DNA from 4 places in the Glutamicibacter sp. PAEs-4 genome. Region 2 is predicted to be linked to each of the others. Evidence: riboswitches for the same ligand, from Rfam matches in the RefSeq annotation. Region 2 holds a riboswitch; each other region holds the start of a gene.
What was found. A riboswitch is a leader RNA that binds a small molecule or an ion and turns the genes downstream of it on or off. The one in region 2 is predicted to bind S-adenosylmethionine.
Positions count from the first base shown of each region.

Region 1: another riboswitch for S-adenosylmethionine. It lies ahead of ACR9WD_RS01320 (ABC transporter ATP-binding protein); the one in region 2 lies ahead of ACR9WD_RS16240 (flavin reductase family protein).
Region 3: another riboswitch for S-adenosylmethionine. It lies ahead of ACR9WD_RS04425 (bifunctional o-acetylhomoserine/o-acetylserine sulfhydrylase); the one in region 2 lies ahead of ACR9WD_RS16240 (flavin reductase family protein).
Region 4: another riboswitch for S-adenosylmethionine. It lies ahead of ACR9WD_RS02925 (hypothetical protein); the one in region 2 lies ahead of ACR9WD_RS16240 (flavin reductase family protein).

Region 1 is NZ_CP195017.1:264,085-267,989, forward strand. Features, by position in the region: gene ACR9WD_RS01310 (ABC transporter permease) at 1-201, opposite strand, end outside; gene ACR9WD_RS01315 (aliphatic sulfonate ABC transporter substrate-binding protein) at 208-1,230, opposite strand; gene ACR9WD_RS01320 (ABC transporter ATP-binding protein) at 1,315-2,130, opposite strand; SAM riboswitch class I at 2,136-2,238, opposite strand; SAM riboswitch class I at 2,506-2,597, shown strand; gene ACR9WD_RS01325 (acyl-CoA dehydrogenase family protein) at 2,613-3,905, shown strand, end outside.
Region 2 is NZ_CP195017.1:3,445,984-3,449,888, forward strand. Features, by position in the region: gene dnaB (replicative DNA helicase) at 1-465, opposite strand, end outside; gene ACR9WD_RS16240 (flavin reductase family protein) at 1,322-1,822, opposite strand; SAM riboswitch class IV at 1,917-2,034, opposite strand; gene ACR9WD_RS16245 (NAD(P)-binding domain-containing protein) at 2,322-3,905, opposite strand, start outside.
Region 3 is NZ_CP195017.1:944,921-948,825, reverse strand. Features, by position in the region: gene metX (homoserine O-acetyltransferase MetX) at 1-678, opposite strand, end outside; gene ACR9WD_RS04425 (bifunctional o-acetylhomoserine/o-acetylserine sulfhydrylase) at 681-2,024, opposite strand; SAM riboswitch class IV at 2,117-2,236, opposite strand; gene ACR9WD_RS04420 (VOC family protein) at 2,409-3,053, shown strand; gene ACR9WD_RS04415 (CPBP family intramembrane glutamic endopeptidase) at 3,151-3,905, opposite strand, start outside.
Region 4 is NZ_CP195017.1:610,290-614,194, forward strand. Features, by position in the region: gene ACR9WD_RS02915 (LOG family protein) at 1-375, shown strand, start outside; gene ACR9WD_RS02920 (VIT1/CCC1 transporter family protein) at 441-1,544, opposite strand; gene ACR9WD_RS02925 (hypothetical protein) at 1,599-1,865, opposite strand; SAM riboswitch class IV at 1,881-1,994, opposite strand; gene ACR9WD_RS02930 (DinB family protein) at 2,062-2,649, opposite strand; gene ACR9WD_RS02935 (cupin domain-containing protein) at 2,781-3,347, shown strand; gene ACR9WD_RS02940 (hypothetical protein) at 3,483-3,899, shown strand.

The sequences.
Region 1 (3,905 bases), 320 kb from region 2:
AACGACCGAGCCTGGAGTCGGCAGCGTCCACGGGGCAACGGTGCCGCTCACCGTGACGAATTGCCAGACAGCCAGGGTGGCCAGCGGCAGGATCAGCGCAAGCAGCCATTTGGGTGCTCGCAGGATCGTTGCGGCGATGCCTGCCTTGTGCTTGGCAGGTGTCGGATTTTCCCGGGTATCAGCTACGTTTGCGGTGCTCATCGCTGTTTACTCTCCGGAGATCTTCGTAGCATCTGCCTTGAGGGCAAACTGGTCGTCAACGAGGGTTGCCAGTGCTTCATCTACGGATTCCTGCTTGGAAACATCGCCGCTGGCCACCAGGGTGGGGCCAATGTTGCTCAGCACTCCGGTGAATTTGGCGTCGGGAACCGCCGGAACGTCCAGATTGGAGCGTTCCTCGATCACGGTCTTGGCAACTTCTGGTTCGAGCCCTGCAACGTCGGCCAGGATCTCAGCGGTTTCCCCAGGGTTCTCGGCAGCCCAGCCGCGAGCCTTCTCATAGGCGTCGACCACGAGCTGGGCCAGTTCGGGGCTCTGCTCGATGAAATCTTCGCGGGCGTTCAGCGCACCGTAGGTGTTGAAGTCCAGGTTCCGGTAAACCAGCTGCGCGCCGTCTTCTTCGGCGGCGGCCATGATTGGATCCAGGCCGCTCCAGGCATCGACCGAACCGTTGACCAGCGCGGTGCGGCCATCGGCATGCTGCAGGTTCTGCAGCTTGATGTCATCTTCGCTCAGTCCCGCGGTGTCCAGAGCCTGGAGCAGGAAGAAGTAGGGATCGGTGCCCTTGGTGGCGGCCACGGTCTTGCCTGCCAGGTCTTCAACGGACTCGATCTTTGAATCCTTGTCCACTACCAGGGCTGCCCATTCCGGCTGGGAGTACAGGGCGACGGTCTTGATTGGTGCACCGTTGGAACGGTTCAGCAGCGCTGCGGAACCGGCGGTGGAACCGACATCAATAGCACCGGCGCGAAGCGCCTCATTGGCCTTGTTGGAACCTGCGGACTGGATCCACTCGACGTCAACGCCCTGTTCCTTGGCGGCCGCATCCAGCCATCCCTTTTCCTTGAGCACCAGGCTCAGCGGGTTGTACGTGGCAAAGTCGATGGACAAGGTCTGATCACCGGAGTCGGCCGTAGCGTTTTCGCCAGCGCAGCCGGTCAGGGCAACTGCGCCCATGAGCAAAGCGGCGGCGGACAGTGCGGTGCGGCGGGAGAAGCGGTTCAAGAGCATGGAGAATCCTAGAATTATGCGTGCAAGCGGATGGACGATAGGGCAAAGAGCAAGGATCGCCGAGGATCCAATGCGTTCCCTGGATTAATGGTTGGTTGGGTCGACGCCGAGCAGGCGCAGCAGGTGCAGGCGATCGGCAACGAACTTCTCGTCCGTGTGTCGGCGTGGTTTCCCGGCGGAGATCGCTAGGTCTTCGATGACACCAGCCGCGCCGTTCCCGGTGCTGCGTCCCAAGACGATAACGCGGTCAGCCAAGGTCAAAGCCTCGTCCACGTCATGGGTCACCATGAGTACCGTGGTGGGGAATGATGCGTGAATTGAGAGCAGCAAATCCTGCATCTTCAGGCGGGTCAGGACATCGAGTGCGCCGAAGGGCTCATCGAGAAGCAATACGCCCGGGCGGCGGGCCAGCGCGCGAGCCAGCGAAACACGCTGGGCCATGCCGCCGGAAATCTCCCGCGGGCGCAGGCTGGCTGCATGGCTCAGCCCGGTCAGCTCGATCAGCTCATCAATCAGCGCGTCGCCAGAGGCCTTCTCGGTTCCTGGGGCCAGACCCAGCGCAATGTTCTCGCGCACCGATCGCCACGGCAGCAGCCGTGGTTCCTGGAAAGCAACGGCGCATAGCTCGTTGATGCCGTTGACCTCGTGGGTGCCTGTGCGGATGTCACCGGTGGAGGGGTGGTCCAACCCGGAGACCGAACGCAGCAGCGTGGATTTTCCGCAGCCGCTGGCTCCTAGGATCGCGAGGACTTGGCCGGCTGGAATGTGCAAGTTGATGTCGGCCAGCACGGTGCGGCTTTCCTTCTTTGTGGAGAAGGTCCGCGACACGTTGCTGAATTGGACGTCCAGTGCGGTTGAGGTGGTTGACGTTGCCTCGGGCGCTGGAATGGTAAGAGCCATATCAATCTCCATCGGTCCTGGCGGTAGCACCGGCCTGCGGAGGTGGAGCTCCGAAGGTGGTTGCTGCGGCGTCAAAGAGCCAGATCTCTCGGCCGCTCGGGATGGTTACCCTTCTATTACAGCGAGTCGAACGATTTGGACGCAAATCTTGCGTAACATGAAAAAATCTTCGACAACTGCGTCACATTGCCCAGAAATTTCGTTATTTATTTTACCTAGGTCCGGTTCGATCGACTGCAAGCCAATCCGTGCAACTCATCTTCGATGGGACGGCGATTAGGCTGTGGGATTTGAGCATAGGCCCTTCCAAATCTGAGGCGAAATATGACTTCGCGGCTTGGAAGCGCCGGATTATTACCGTTACGAATGAATCACGACCCATCCAGAGCGGCTGAGAGATCTGGCTCCACGACGCCGCAGCAACCACCCGAAGAGCGGGACGGTGCTACTGCCAGGACCGATGGAAAGAATTGAGAACCCTTATGCCTATTGGCGAATCACCGAATGCCCCAGGGCTGGACTTCAACCAGCTCAGCGATCCTTCGCAAGCCAGCGCTCTGGAACTGGACGAGTTCGAGGAGCAGCTGCCCACCCGGCAGCTGCTGAAGATCACTCCCGGCCCCGGCGCGGATGAGCAGTACGACCGGCTGGCCGAAATCTTCCGCCCGGTCTTCGCCCAGATCGCCGCGACCGCCAAGGACCGCGACCTGAACCGCGTGCTTCCCTTCGAGCAGGTAGGCCTGCTGAACCGCGAGCGCTTCGGCGCGCTGCGCCTTCCCGTGGCCGACGGTGGCTACGGTGCGCGGCTGGTGGATGTCTTCCGCCTGCTCATCGAGCTCTCCGAGGCCGACTCCCATGTAGGCCAGCTGTGGCGCGCGCATATCGCTTTTGTCGAGAATGTGCTGGCACTGGAAGACGAGGCGCTGCGCAAGAAGTGGGTGGCCCGCATCGCCGCCGGGCAGATTGTCGGCAACGCCTACACCGAGCGCGGCGGCAACGCCCTGGGCACCTTGAATACGAAGGCCAGCTTCGTGGACGGGCGCTGGGTAGTCGACGGCGAGAAGTACTACTGCACCGGCACCATCTTTGCCGACTGGACCACTGTTGCGGTGGCCCACCCTGAGCTTGCCGGACGCCAGATCGCGGTGGTGTCCACTCAGCGCAGCGGCGTCAAGATCCTCGATGACTGGGACGGATTCGGCCAGGGCCTGACCGGAACCGGCACCACCGAATTCCATCAGGTCCCGGTGGACTGCTTCATGCCGCAGCAGCGCAATGACTCCGAAGCGGCGATCTTCCAGCTGGTGCTCATGTCCGTGCAGGCAGGCATCGCCCGCGCCGCGCTGAACGACCTGCGCAGCGCGGTGCAGGCACGCACCCGCATCTTCACCACCGGAACCGGGGTGCCGGTATACCAGGAACCCCAGGTCCTGCAGCTGGTGGGCGAGGTGTCCGCGGAGTCCTTCGCCGCTGACTCGGTGGTGATCGGCGCGGTGCTCGAAGTCGAGGCGGCCCTGGGCGATCCGGGACTGAACGACGAGGAACGCTACGCGGTCTGCGAGCTGGCAGCCAACCGTGCGCAAACCGTGGTGCAGCCGCTGGCCATCGGCGTAACGAGCAAGCTCTTCGACGGGCTGGGGGCCTCGTCCACCAGAAGCGGCTGCAACCTTGACCGGCACTGGCGCAATGCGCGCACCATCGCCACGCACAACCCGGCGATCTACAAGGCGCGCATCGTCGGGGACTACGAGATCAACGGAGTCCAGCCGCAGCGG
Region 2 (3,905 bases):
CACCTCGGCCTGGGCTTCGTTGACGATTGCGTCGACCTCGCCATCCGGCGAGTAGCCCATCTGGACGATGCGCGTACCGGCGTCAACCAGCCGGCGCAGCACTGCGCGTTCGCGCACGATTTCTGCGTAGTACCCGGCATTCGCCGCAGTGGGAACCTGCTGGATGAGGTTGTGCAGGTAGGCAGCGCCACCCACGCGCGAGATTTCGCCGCGCTTGGTCAGCAAGTCGGCTACGGTGACCGCATCGGCTGGCTCGCCGCGGCCGTAGAGGTCAACGATTGCCTCGTAGATGGATTCGTGGGAGGGACGGTAGAAGTCGGTGCCGCGGATGGATTCAACGACGTCGGCAATCGCATCCTTGGAAAGCATCATGCCGCCGAGCACCGACATTTCGGCCTCGATATCCTGTGGCGGCTTGCGCCCTGCGTCGGATTCCCGTCCTTCGTAAACCGGCTCAGCACTCATTGCAGACACTTCCATCCCCTATTGACCCGCTGGGAAAATTCTCCTTGCCCTCATGGCAACGCTTCATCATGTCAGTCGATACGGACTTTTAGCTGTAAAGCGCCTGTGGATATTTCTCTCCCGAAGCCAACACTAGGGCTGTTATTAACAGGCGTAAACTTCATTATCCACAGAATATGTGGATAACACACCCCTACCTGTGGACTCCCCTGTTCACAGTCTGGGGAGAACCCTGTGGATTACCCCACTCTACACACCGGTAACACCTATTGACTAGGCTGTTTGCATTTTCACACTTGTGGAAAGAAAGTTAATTCATTGAAGGTCACGCCAACCACATCAAGGTTATCAACACCCACAATCGCCCAGTTTCCGGGGTTTTTGCTCCTTTGTTCACATTTCCCCACACTTCATCCACAGTTTTGTGGATAACACTGTGGATACTGTTAATTTTGCAAAACCCTTAGTCACCACGGATTAATGTTCGCTATCAGGGCTCCGAGCCCGAAGTAGTTCACAACCGACAAGAATTTCACCGCTCAGGGCCGTGGATAACTTGATGTCGCCGACGTGGCGTTGCGTGAATTTGAAGCCGTAACTGGGCTCTTGGCGCACTGCCGCCGATTTCCCTCCGCAATCAGCTGCAGTGGAAGTGCGATTACACGTCGAACTTGCCCGCAGTGCATGGGCTGCATGTAGTCCAGGGTTGCTGCCGGTGCGCCCGGAGATCAAGAGGCATCGCGCCTAGTTTTCAGATTGGCGCAAGGATAAAGTGATTCCGCAGGCCTCGAAATCAAAAAAGCTTCGGCCAGATCAATACGTTGATCTGGCCGAAGCTTTGGAAGTTCAGAAGGGCTTAGACGAGCTCGGGAACCGGCAGTGAATGGAAGCGCGAATCGTGGAAGATCTGCGGTGAGTGCTTCGAGATGCGGTGCCCGTGGACTTCCATCAAGATCACCCAGTGATCCCCCGCTTCGACCTCGTTGTAAATCGAGGTTTCCAGCCACAGCGTGGACTCGTTAATGAACAGTGCGCCCTGCTCCGAGGAATAGGTGTCGATCCCGCGGAATCGGTCGCCGTTCTTCGACGCGATCTGAGCACACACTCCTTCATTGCGTTCGCTGAGCACCGAAACGCCGATGCGGCCAGCGTTGCGCAGTTTTGGCCACGTATTCGATGATTTCTGCACGGCGAACATCACCAGTGCTGGCTCGAGGGAAACACCCACGGTAAATGACGAAGCCACAATGCCGGTCTTCTCGCCATCCAGTTCTGCACAGAGGGCGGCTACGCCTGACGGATGCTGAGCGAAAACCTTGCGCAGGGTCAACGGGTCAAGTTCAAGATTCAATGACATGGCTCGATTCCTTCGGGTCTTGCCCACCGCGCAGTAGTCCGCACGCCGGAGCTTCTTGCTTCTCGAAGCCGCCAGAGTTGGAGTTCCGCGCCGTGTGCGGTACTTGTTCCAGCACGTTTTTGCGTGGAACCGAATCCTCACCTGGAGCACCCCACTACCGTTGAGAGGGTTGCCGATCAGCAAGCCAGGGCTTATAGCTGATGCTCTTGATTCTGCTTAAAACAATATGGGTGATTACGAAGCAGCGTCAAACAATTCACTTCTTAAATCGAAATACTCCGGTATTCATTCGGTGAACTGCGGTCATTTCTGGTCGCAATCGTTCATTTGTTCGCCACACATCATGTCCTGTTCGCCTTAATGCTGAGGAACCGGCTTGCAACGGAATCCCTGCCCGGTTCGGCCCCCAGTACCTGTTCTGCCGGTTGGCAACGAGCCTCGGCCCGCCCGGACCAATCACGGTCCAGGAGGGCCGGGAAACCCCAGGTACTTCCGCGCTTCAGAGCCGGTGGAAGCTTTCGGCGAGTGCGTACACCGGGGTGTCCAGCCCCTCGTAGCGGGCCTTGAGCTGCAGCCCGAGGTACTTGGAGTAGTGGCGCGACTGGTGCAGGTTGCCGCCGTGGAACCACAGGTTCTTGACCCTGGTCGGCTTCCACATGTTGCGCAGCTCCCCCTCCCACGGTCCGGGATCCTTGGTGGTGCCCGACCCCAGTCCCCAGCACTTGCCCACCTCGTCGGCGACCTCCTGGGATATCAGCTGCGCGGCCCAGCCATTCATGGAGCCGTAACCGGTCGCGTAGACCACCGCATCGGCGGGCAGCTCGGTGCCGTCGGCCAGTACCACGGAATGCTCGGTCAGGTGCGAGACTTCTCCCTTGGCAAGGGCGATGGAACCATCGGCCACCAGCTCCGAGGCGCCGATGTTGATGTAGTAGCCCGAACCGCGGCGCAGGTACTTCAGGAACAGGCCCGAGTCGTCGTCCCCGAAGTCCAGATCGAACCCGGCATCGGTCAGCGACTGGTAGAACTGAGCGTCATCCTCGCGGATCTGGGCGAAGGCCGGCTTGTGGAACTCGGGCAGAACCTTGTACGGGATCGAGGCGAAGATCAAGTCCGCGGTATTGTGGTCGATCCCGTTGGCCAGCGCCTCCTCCGAGTACAGCGGGCCGAGCACGGTCTTCATCAGCGATTCGGAACGCACGATATGGGTGCTGGAGCGCTGCACCATGACCGGCTTCGCTCTGTTGTTCACCAGGTCGGCGCAGATGTCGTGAGCTGAATTGTTCGACCCGATCACCACCACGTTCTTGCCCCGGTAGGCCTCGCCGCCAGGATGGGTCGAAGAGTGGTTCTGCTCGCCGGCGAAGATGTCCTGCCCCGGGTACTGCGGCAGGTTCGGGATGCCTGACATGCCGGTGGCCAGGACCAGATGGGTGGGGCGCAGGGTCAGCGGCTGGCCTTCGCGGATGACGTCGACGATCCAGCCCTCGCCTTCGGAGTCCTTGCGTGCGCCCACCGCCTCAGTCAGGGACCAGTAGTCCAGCTCCATGAGCTTTGTGTAGCACTCCAGCCAGTCCCCCATCTTGTCCTTCGGGGTGAACACCGGCCAGTGGTCGGGGAACTCGATATACGGCATGTGGTCATACCAGACCGGGTCGTGCAGGGCCAGGGAGTGGTAGCGCGAACGCCACTGGTCGCCGGGCTTGGGATGCTTGTCGATGATCAGCGCGGGCACGCCCATGCGCTTCAGCCGCGCACCCAGGCCGATGCCGCCCTGGCCGCCGCCGATGACCAGGACATAGGGCTGCTCAGTGATTCCCAAGGATTCCTGGGCCTTCTTCCGCCGGTCCAGCCAGTTCTCCGAGACCATGTCCGCCCCGTGGTCCGCCCCCAATTCGCGGCGCGCCCCGGAAGGCTCGGGGAAGTCGCGCAGTCCTTGCGCGGTGGACAGCATTGTCCAGCCCAACCCGTCGCGCAACCGGAACAGGCCCTTGCCCTGCACCGCATCGTTCTCGAAGGTGAACCAGGCCTCGATGACGCCCTCGGCTTCCGTGGCGCTGGTCACCTGCAGGTTGCGCGGCCA
Region 3 (3,905 bases), 1.0 Mb from region 2:
ACCGGCGTCAGGACGGGCATCGTTGCCGTAGTAATCGCCATTGCAGAAGTGCGGATCCAAGCGGATGGATTGGGTTTGCACCTGCGCAAAGGCAATTTGCTCGGCAGTCGCCTGGGCGCTAGAGGCCATCACGACCAGGTTCTTGACCTGCCCGGGGAACTCGACAGCGTATTCCAGCGCGCGGGCACCGCCCATCGAACCGCCGATGACCGCATGCCAGGATTCGATTCCCAGCTGCTTGGCCAGCCGCGCCTCGAGGCGCACCGAGTCCTTGATGGTGACGAAAGGGAATCTGGAGCCGTAAGGCAGGCCCTGCTCGTCCAAGGACGAGGGGCCGGTGGATCCATTGCAACCACCCACCATGTTGATGGACACGACGAAGTACTCATTGGTGTCAACCGTGGCGCCTGGGCCAACGAAGCCTTCCCACCAGCCGGCGCTGTGCGAATCGCCTTGCGCGACGTGGGCGTCACCGGTGAGTGCATGCATCACTAGCACAGCGTTGGAGCCATCAGCTGCTAGCTTCCCCCACGTCTCGTAGGCCAGCACCACGTCGGGAAGGTATCCACCGAATTCAAAGTGGTACTCCCCCACGGAACTACGGCGCAAAATGCCGTCTTGTCCGCCAGCGAGCTCTTCGGCGCGCAGAGTATCTTCAGTAGTCACAATGGATGGCATGCCTAGAGGGTTTCCTGCAATTCCTTGTTTTCAAGGGCCGCAACAGCTTCGAAGCCCAGCTCAAGATCGGCCAGGATGTCCTTGATATTTTCCAGCCCGACGCTCAGCCGCACCAGTCCCGGGCTCACACCGGCGGCAATCTGCTCCGCTTCGGAGAGCTGGGCGTGGGTGGTGGAGGCCGGATGGATGACCAGCGAGCGCACGTCGCCGATGTTCGCGACGTTGGAGTGCAAGACCAGTGCGTCCACGAATGCCTGTCCGGCTTCCGCGCCGCCCTCCAGCTCGAAGGCGATGATCGAGCCAGCGCCGTGATCGCTGTACTTCTGCGCGCGCTCATGCCACGGAGAGGACTGCAGGCCGGCGTAGGCGACCTTCTGCACTTCCTCGCGGTCTTCGAGCCAGTTGGCAACTTCCACTGCGTTCTGGCCGTGGCGCTCAATGCGCAGCGACAGGGTTTCCAGGCCTTGGGCGATCAAGAACGCATTGAACGGCGCCACTGATGAACCCAGATCGCGCAGCAGCTGCACGCGTGCCTTGAGGATGTAGGCCAGATTCGCGCCGAGGATGCCGTTGATGCCCAGGTCGCGGGCGAAGACCAGGCCGTTGTAAGACTCGTCCGGGGTGTTGAATCCCGGGAAGCGTTCGGCGTCCTTGGCGAAGTCGAAGTTGCCCGAGTCCACGATGACCCCGGCGATGGCATTGCCGTGGCCGCCAAGGAACTTGGTGGCCGAATGGATCACGATATCGGCGCCCCACTCGATGGGGCGGATCAGGTATGGCGTGGCCAGGGTGTTGTCCACCAGCAGCGGCACGCCGGCTTCGTGGGCGATCTCCGAGATGCCCTCGATATCCAGCACGTCCTGCCGAGGATTGGAGATGCTTTCGCCGAAGAAGGCCTTGGTGTTCGGGCACACCGCGGCACGCCATTCGTCCAGGTTGTCCGGGTCGGAGACGAAGCTGACTTCGATGCCCAAGCGCTTGAGCGTGTGCTTGAGCAGGTTCTGGGTTCCGCCGTACAGGCTCGGGCTGGCTACCAGATGGTCGCCGGCTTCGGCCAGGTTCAGGATGGCGAAGGTGGTGGCGGCCTGTCCCGAGGACAGCAGCAGCGCGCCAACGCCGCCTTCCAGATCAGCGATGCGGGTTTCCACGGCGTCGGTGGTCGGGTTGCCGATACGGGTGTAGATCGGTTCCAGTTCCTGCAACGCGAAACGGGCAGCGGCACCCTCGGCGCTCGGGAAGACAAAGGAAGTGGTTTGGAAAATCGGGAGAGCTCGCGCTCCGGTCGTCGGATCCGGGGTCTGGCCGGAATGGATCTGACGGGTTTCAAATGACCAGTTGTTGCTCATGGTTTCCTCCAAATAGCGTTCCATGACTATGGGGGTACGCCGCTGAAAAGACACCGACAGGAAGCACCGTATCGAAACGACTTCCAGGGGGTAACCCGCGCTTGTCCTTGATGCCTTGTGCATTCAAGGGCCAGGTCTTCACCCGGGGCACCCCACCGCGGTTGGAGGGTTGCCGCCCAGTAAGCCGGGGCTTGTTACTGGAACTCATGACCTGCTATCAGTTTGCCCGAAAACCGAAGATCTTTGCAACGCAGTGGACCAGGATTGGACTCAATCGGTCATATTTCGCGAATTCCGCAGATTTTCCGCAGAGTATTCGATAACATCAGCGCACTTAGGGGAGCCTAAGTAGAGACTCGCATCACATGTTGCCATGATGGGCACATGATGAGGCTAGATCACGTAAGTTATGCATGCGGCCCGGACGGGCTGCTGCCAACCGCTGAAAGAATCTCCGAGTCCCTGGGACTGGAATTCGTCAAGGGCGGCGTGCATCCACGATTCGGAACACGCAATGTCATCTTCCCGCTCAAGCATGGCCAGTACCTGGAAGTGGTTGAAGTCCTGAACCACCCGGCCAGCGACAAGGCTCCCTTCGGTCAGGCCGTGCGCGCCCGCTCGGAGCTCGGCGGCGGATGGATGGGATGGTGCGTCTCCGTGGAGGATCTATCCAGTGCCGAAGACCGCTTGGGCCGCAAGTCCGTGCCGGGGAACCGCAAGTTCCCGGATGGCCGCGAACTTACCTGGCAGCAAATCGGCATCAAGGGCCTGATCGCTGATCCGCAGGTCCCGTACCTGATTTCCTGGGATGAAGGCTCCGAGCCGTTGCATCCGTCCAAGGCGCTGGAGCCTGTCGGCGAGATCAGCCAGATCTCCATCGCCGGCTCACGCGATCGGGTGCTGGATTGGCTGGGCCAGCCGCAGAACGTCAATTTGGGCGCCGTCACCATGCAATATGAAGCGCCGAATGGCACTCCGGGCATCATGTCGGTAACCTTTGAAACCGAGTCCGGCACCGTGGTGCTGTAGGAAACTCGGAAACGAACGCAGGTAGGCGGGGACAATGGCGTCCCCACCTACCTTTTTCGTTAATGGCGTTTCAGTCGCTGGCGCAGGCCTTCGGGCACTACTGGCCGATTCCGATGGCAGGCCCAATCAGCGCGTAGCCGACGAAGCCGATAGCATCGAGCAGGAAGTGGGCGATGACCAGCGGCATCACCCGGCCGTACTTCTGGTACACCCAGCCGAAGACGATGCCCATGAGCATATTGCCGATCATCGGCCCCACGCCCTGGTAGAGGTGGTAGCTGCCGCGGAGCACTGCAGAACCGATAATGGTGCTCCACAGTCCCAGCTTCAGCTTCTTGGCATAGGTGAACAGGAAGCCGAGCATCAGCACTTCTTCGAGCACTGCATGGCGTACAGCCGACAGCAGCAGCACGGGGACGCTCCACCAATAATCACCGAGATTGGCTGCTGACAGTGCTGTGGTGACGCCCAGTGCCCGTCCGGCAGCATAGACGCCCAGCGTCCCCACGCCCATGGCCAGGAACAGCCCCGCCCCGAGCATCGTGTCCTTGCCCGGACGTCGCATGTCGAAGCCGATGTCACGGAAGGTTCGGCCGGTCGTGCGCTTCATCAGATAGAGTGCCAGCACCACGGGCACCAGCGCGAAGACAATGTCCAGAAGCTGGTAGGTGAAATCAAAGAACTCGCGTGTGCTCAGCGGGTTGTTCAGCGATGTCGTCTGATCACGCAACGGTGCCCTGGTGACTTTATCCGCAAAGCTCAGCAGCGAGTAGACCGCGCTCTGCCCCAAGGACAGGGCGAGAACCAAAATGATCTCGAACCTGAGGGTTCTGCGGGTTGCCGTCGGCTCAA
Region 4 (3,905 bases), 670 kb from region 2:
GGCCATGAGCCGCCGAACCTGTTTGCCACCCGGATCGCCAAGTTCTTCACCAATTCCATTCGCGAGGCGATCCTGCTGGAGCAGTCCAACGGCGGGCTGGTCGTGCTGCCCGGGGCTGCCGGCACGGTCCAGGAAATCTTCCAGGATGCCTGCGAGAACTACTATGCCACCGGTGCCCGCGTGGTGCCGATGGTGCTGGTCGGCCGCGACTACTGGAGCCGGGATCTGCCCGCGTGGCCGCTGCTCCAGGCACTGGCCAAGGAACGCGTGATGGAGCAGAAGATCGCCCTGGTGGACACCGCCGAGGAAGCGCTGGCGTTCATCCAGTCCATGGAAACCCTGCGCCGTCGGACCCGGCCGGCAAAGGACAACTAGTCCGGGGCATCGAAAATGCCGGGACAGCCGAAGCTGTCCCGGCATTTTCGATGCCAAGCGGAGTATTAGCTGACGCTGACGTCGAAGATCAGGCCCAGGCAGTAGGTGACGGCCGCCGCGCCCCAGCCGATGGCCAGCTGGCGCAAGCCGCGCTTGAATGGGGAGGCTCCGGAGAGCAGGCCCACGATGCCGCCGGTGATCATCAGGGCGATGCCCACCAGCGCCACCGACACGATGATCGCGGCCAGCCCGGAGAGGCCGAAGATGTAGGGCAGGATCGGCACCACCGCGCCGGAAGCGAAGAGCAGGAATGAGGTGGTGGCCGCCCCGGTGGCCGAGCCCAGCTCCTGGTGCTCCTTCTCGAGCTCCTCGCCGCGGCCTTCCGGGTTCAGCGAGAAATCAGGGTTGCAGTCGCAGGTGAACAGGCCCATGCGTTCGGCGGCCCGGTGCTCGGCGTCCTCGTCGCTCATGCCGCGGGCCTTGTAGATCAGCACCAGCTCGTTGGCGTCCAGATCCAGGTTCGGGGCTGCGGTCAGTGTGACCTGGGTGGGCCGCGAGGCGGTCAGCAGCTCGCGCTGGGAACGCACCGAAACGTATTCGCCGGCCGCCATGGACAGCGCTCCGGCCAGCAAGCCGGCAATGCCGGAGAACAGCACGAAGGCCGAAGAAACGCCGGTGGCGCCGATGCCCATGATCAATGCCAGGTTGGATACCAGCCCGTCGTTGGCGCCGAAGACCGCGGCGCGGAAGTTGCCCGACAGCCGTGCGCGTCCTGCCGTGGCCAGGGCCCGGACGACTTCCTCGTGGACCTGCTCGTCGGCAGCCATCTGAGCCGTGGCGTCCTTGTCATTGCGGTAGGGGGAGCTGCTCTCGGAGCGCTGGGCCATGGCCAGCACGAACACCGACCCGAAGTGCAGGGCGAGGAAGCGCAGCATGGTGCGGCGCAGCGACGGTCGGACTTCCTTGGCATGCTCGCCGAGCATGGTGCGCCAGTGGGATTCGTGGCGCGCTTCGGCTTCGGCCAGGCCCAGCAGGATTTGCCGTTCCTGCCCGGACTTCTTTTCCGCCAGGGCGCGGTAGATGGCGCCCTCGGCGACTTCATCGGCGAGATACTTGCGCCATCGCTGGATCTGCGCTTTGGTTGGTTCGGCGACTGGGTGCTGTGGCATCTCGAAAAGGCTCTCCTGGAACGTGGGGTTTCCCATGGAAACCCGTGGATCGGCTCAGCTTTCCACTTTAGCCAGCGCCCCTGAACTTGGGAATTTGGCAAGGCTAAATGCATGGCGCCTGCCGGCCGGATTCCCGGCCGCCGGCACCACCAGCAGCAATTCTGAGGTGTCCGGGTCGAAGGCCGGACGGCGGGAGCAGCGCGCGATGAGGCGTTCGAGCTGGAGCGGGTCCGCAACGTAGCGGGTGCACCAGCGGCCCTCGGCGGTGAACTGCACCTGGCCGGTCTGGCGGTCGATGATGGGAAGAATCGGGACAGCCATGGATATCAACTCTCTGGCGAGCTCTTGCCCGTGCACCAGTTGATGCGCGGACCGCTTCTTCATCCGAACCACCCATGAACTTGGGGTTGGTGCGCGGCCAGTCGGAGCTTGGCGCCGCGTCTCGTGAAGCAACAATTCCGAGCGTACCGCCGCATGCGGCGCCAGATGAAGCCGTACTGCGTAATATGACTTCCGGTCAGTTCTCCGGGGCCAGGGAATCGGCCAGCTGCTGCAGCTTCTGGCGGTGTTCAGCCCACTGCGCCGTGGTGTAGCCGGGCAGCAAATCCAGCGTCGCGGTCCAGCCGGCACGGCCGTCGAGCTGCTCGCGGATGATATCCAGCTGCCCTGCATGCCGGGAGGTCTCGGCCAAGGCATGGATGAGCAGATGATCCAAGGTGGTATGCCCGGCCGGCCCCCACCACGGGACGTGCACTGCAGAATCCAGGGCCAAGGCGGCGATGCCTTCGTCCGCGAAGGCGATGGCCTTGCGGTACAGGCCGATCAGCTGCTGCCCGTCCATGTCCGCGGGCGGAAGGAAATCAGCGTCGGGATCATGAGGCGAGATGAACTCGCGGACATAGGCGTCGTTGGCCTCGCGCTGCAGGCAGGTGCCGAAATACTCGTATTCGTTGATCACCAGATGGTGCAGCACGCCCAGGATATGGGTGCCGGTAGGGGTGAGCGGGGTGCGGGCCAGCTGCTCGGCCAGGCCCTCGGCCTTGAAGATCGCATTCTCGCGTGCCTCGCCCAGATACCCGCAGAGCCTGTCCTTGGTGCTGTCCATGGACAGAGTCTAATGATCGCGGCCGGCCCGCGGTAGGGGACACCGCGTGTTTACCATTGGTAAACTTGCCCCGCAGGCGGTGAAGCCGCCGCGGATGCCGCTGCCGGACACGACGTTGATGGAGCCAAACGATGAAAACCTTGCCAGTTGAACCAACCGGTGCTGCGATCAACATCGGTGCGCGGCTGCGCGGGGTGCGGCAGACCCAGCGCATGACCATTGACCAGGTCGCAGAGCTCTCCGGGCTGACCAAGGGCTTTCTCTCGCGTGTGGAACGCGACCTGACCAGCCCCTCGGTGGCGACGCTGCTGCGCCTGTGCGAGGTGCTGGGCATCGAGGTCGGCACGCTTTTCGAAGTCCCGGAAACGAAACTGGTGCGCCTGGACCAGGCGCCGCGGGTTTCACTGGGCGGCGACGGGATCACCGAGCAGCTGGTGACCCCGCGCAGCGAAAAGCGGCTGCAGATGATCCGCGCCGAGATTGCGCCGAGGGGCACTGGCGAAGCGGAACTGTATTCGATGGATTGCGAGCTGGAAGTGCTGCACGTGATCGCCGGAGAATTCATCCTGATCCTGCCCGACCAGCGATTGGAGCTTGAGGCGGGCGACACCGTAACCTTCCCGGGCCGCGAGCCGCATAGCTGGCAGAACCCTTCCGATGAGCCGGCCGTGGTGACCTGGACGCTGATCCTCTCCTGAGCCCAACCCCTGCGCCCGCTGCGGCGGCACGCTCGGCGCGATGCGGCTGCGCGTTCGCTGGCGGGGTGGGCAACCGCGTATTCTAGGAACGATGCGTTGTTCCGGGCGCTCGGAACAATTGGCGATGGGAGAGGCGTGAAGACAGGCGAACCAACCGCGACGCAGGACCAGCTGCGCAGCATCAGCTGGTGGGCTTCGGTGCTTTTCGGCGTTCTTGTCGGCACCACCTTGACCTGGATCCGCACCCAGCGCAATTTCTTCTTCCTCGGCGCCGTGATTCTCGCTGTTGTCATCGTGACCATCGGCGTGCGGACAATTCGCCGGCGTGCCCGTTTCCCGCAGATGGCGCAGGCGCGCACCTCCTGGACCTATGCGCTGTGGACCGCCATCCTGCTCATCCTGGCCGGCCCGATCCAGCTGGTGTACGTGGCCGATGACCTTTCCGAGTTGACCATCAAGTCATTGGTGATGTCCGCGGGCTTCGCATTGGGCATCCATGAGGTCGATCGGGCGCTGGTGAATGCCAGCAAGAAGGGCTCTGAGGCGGCCTGAGCTCCC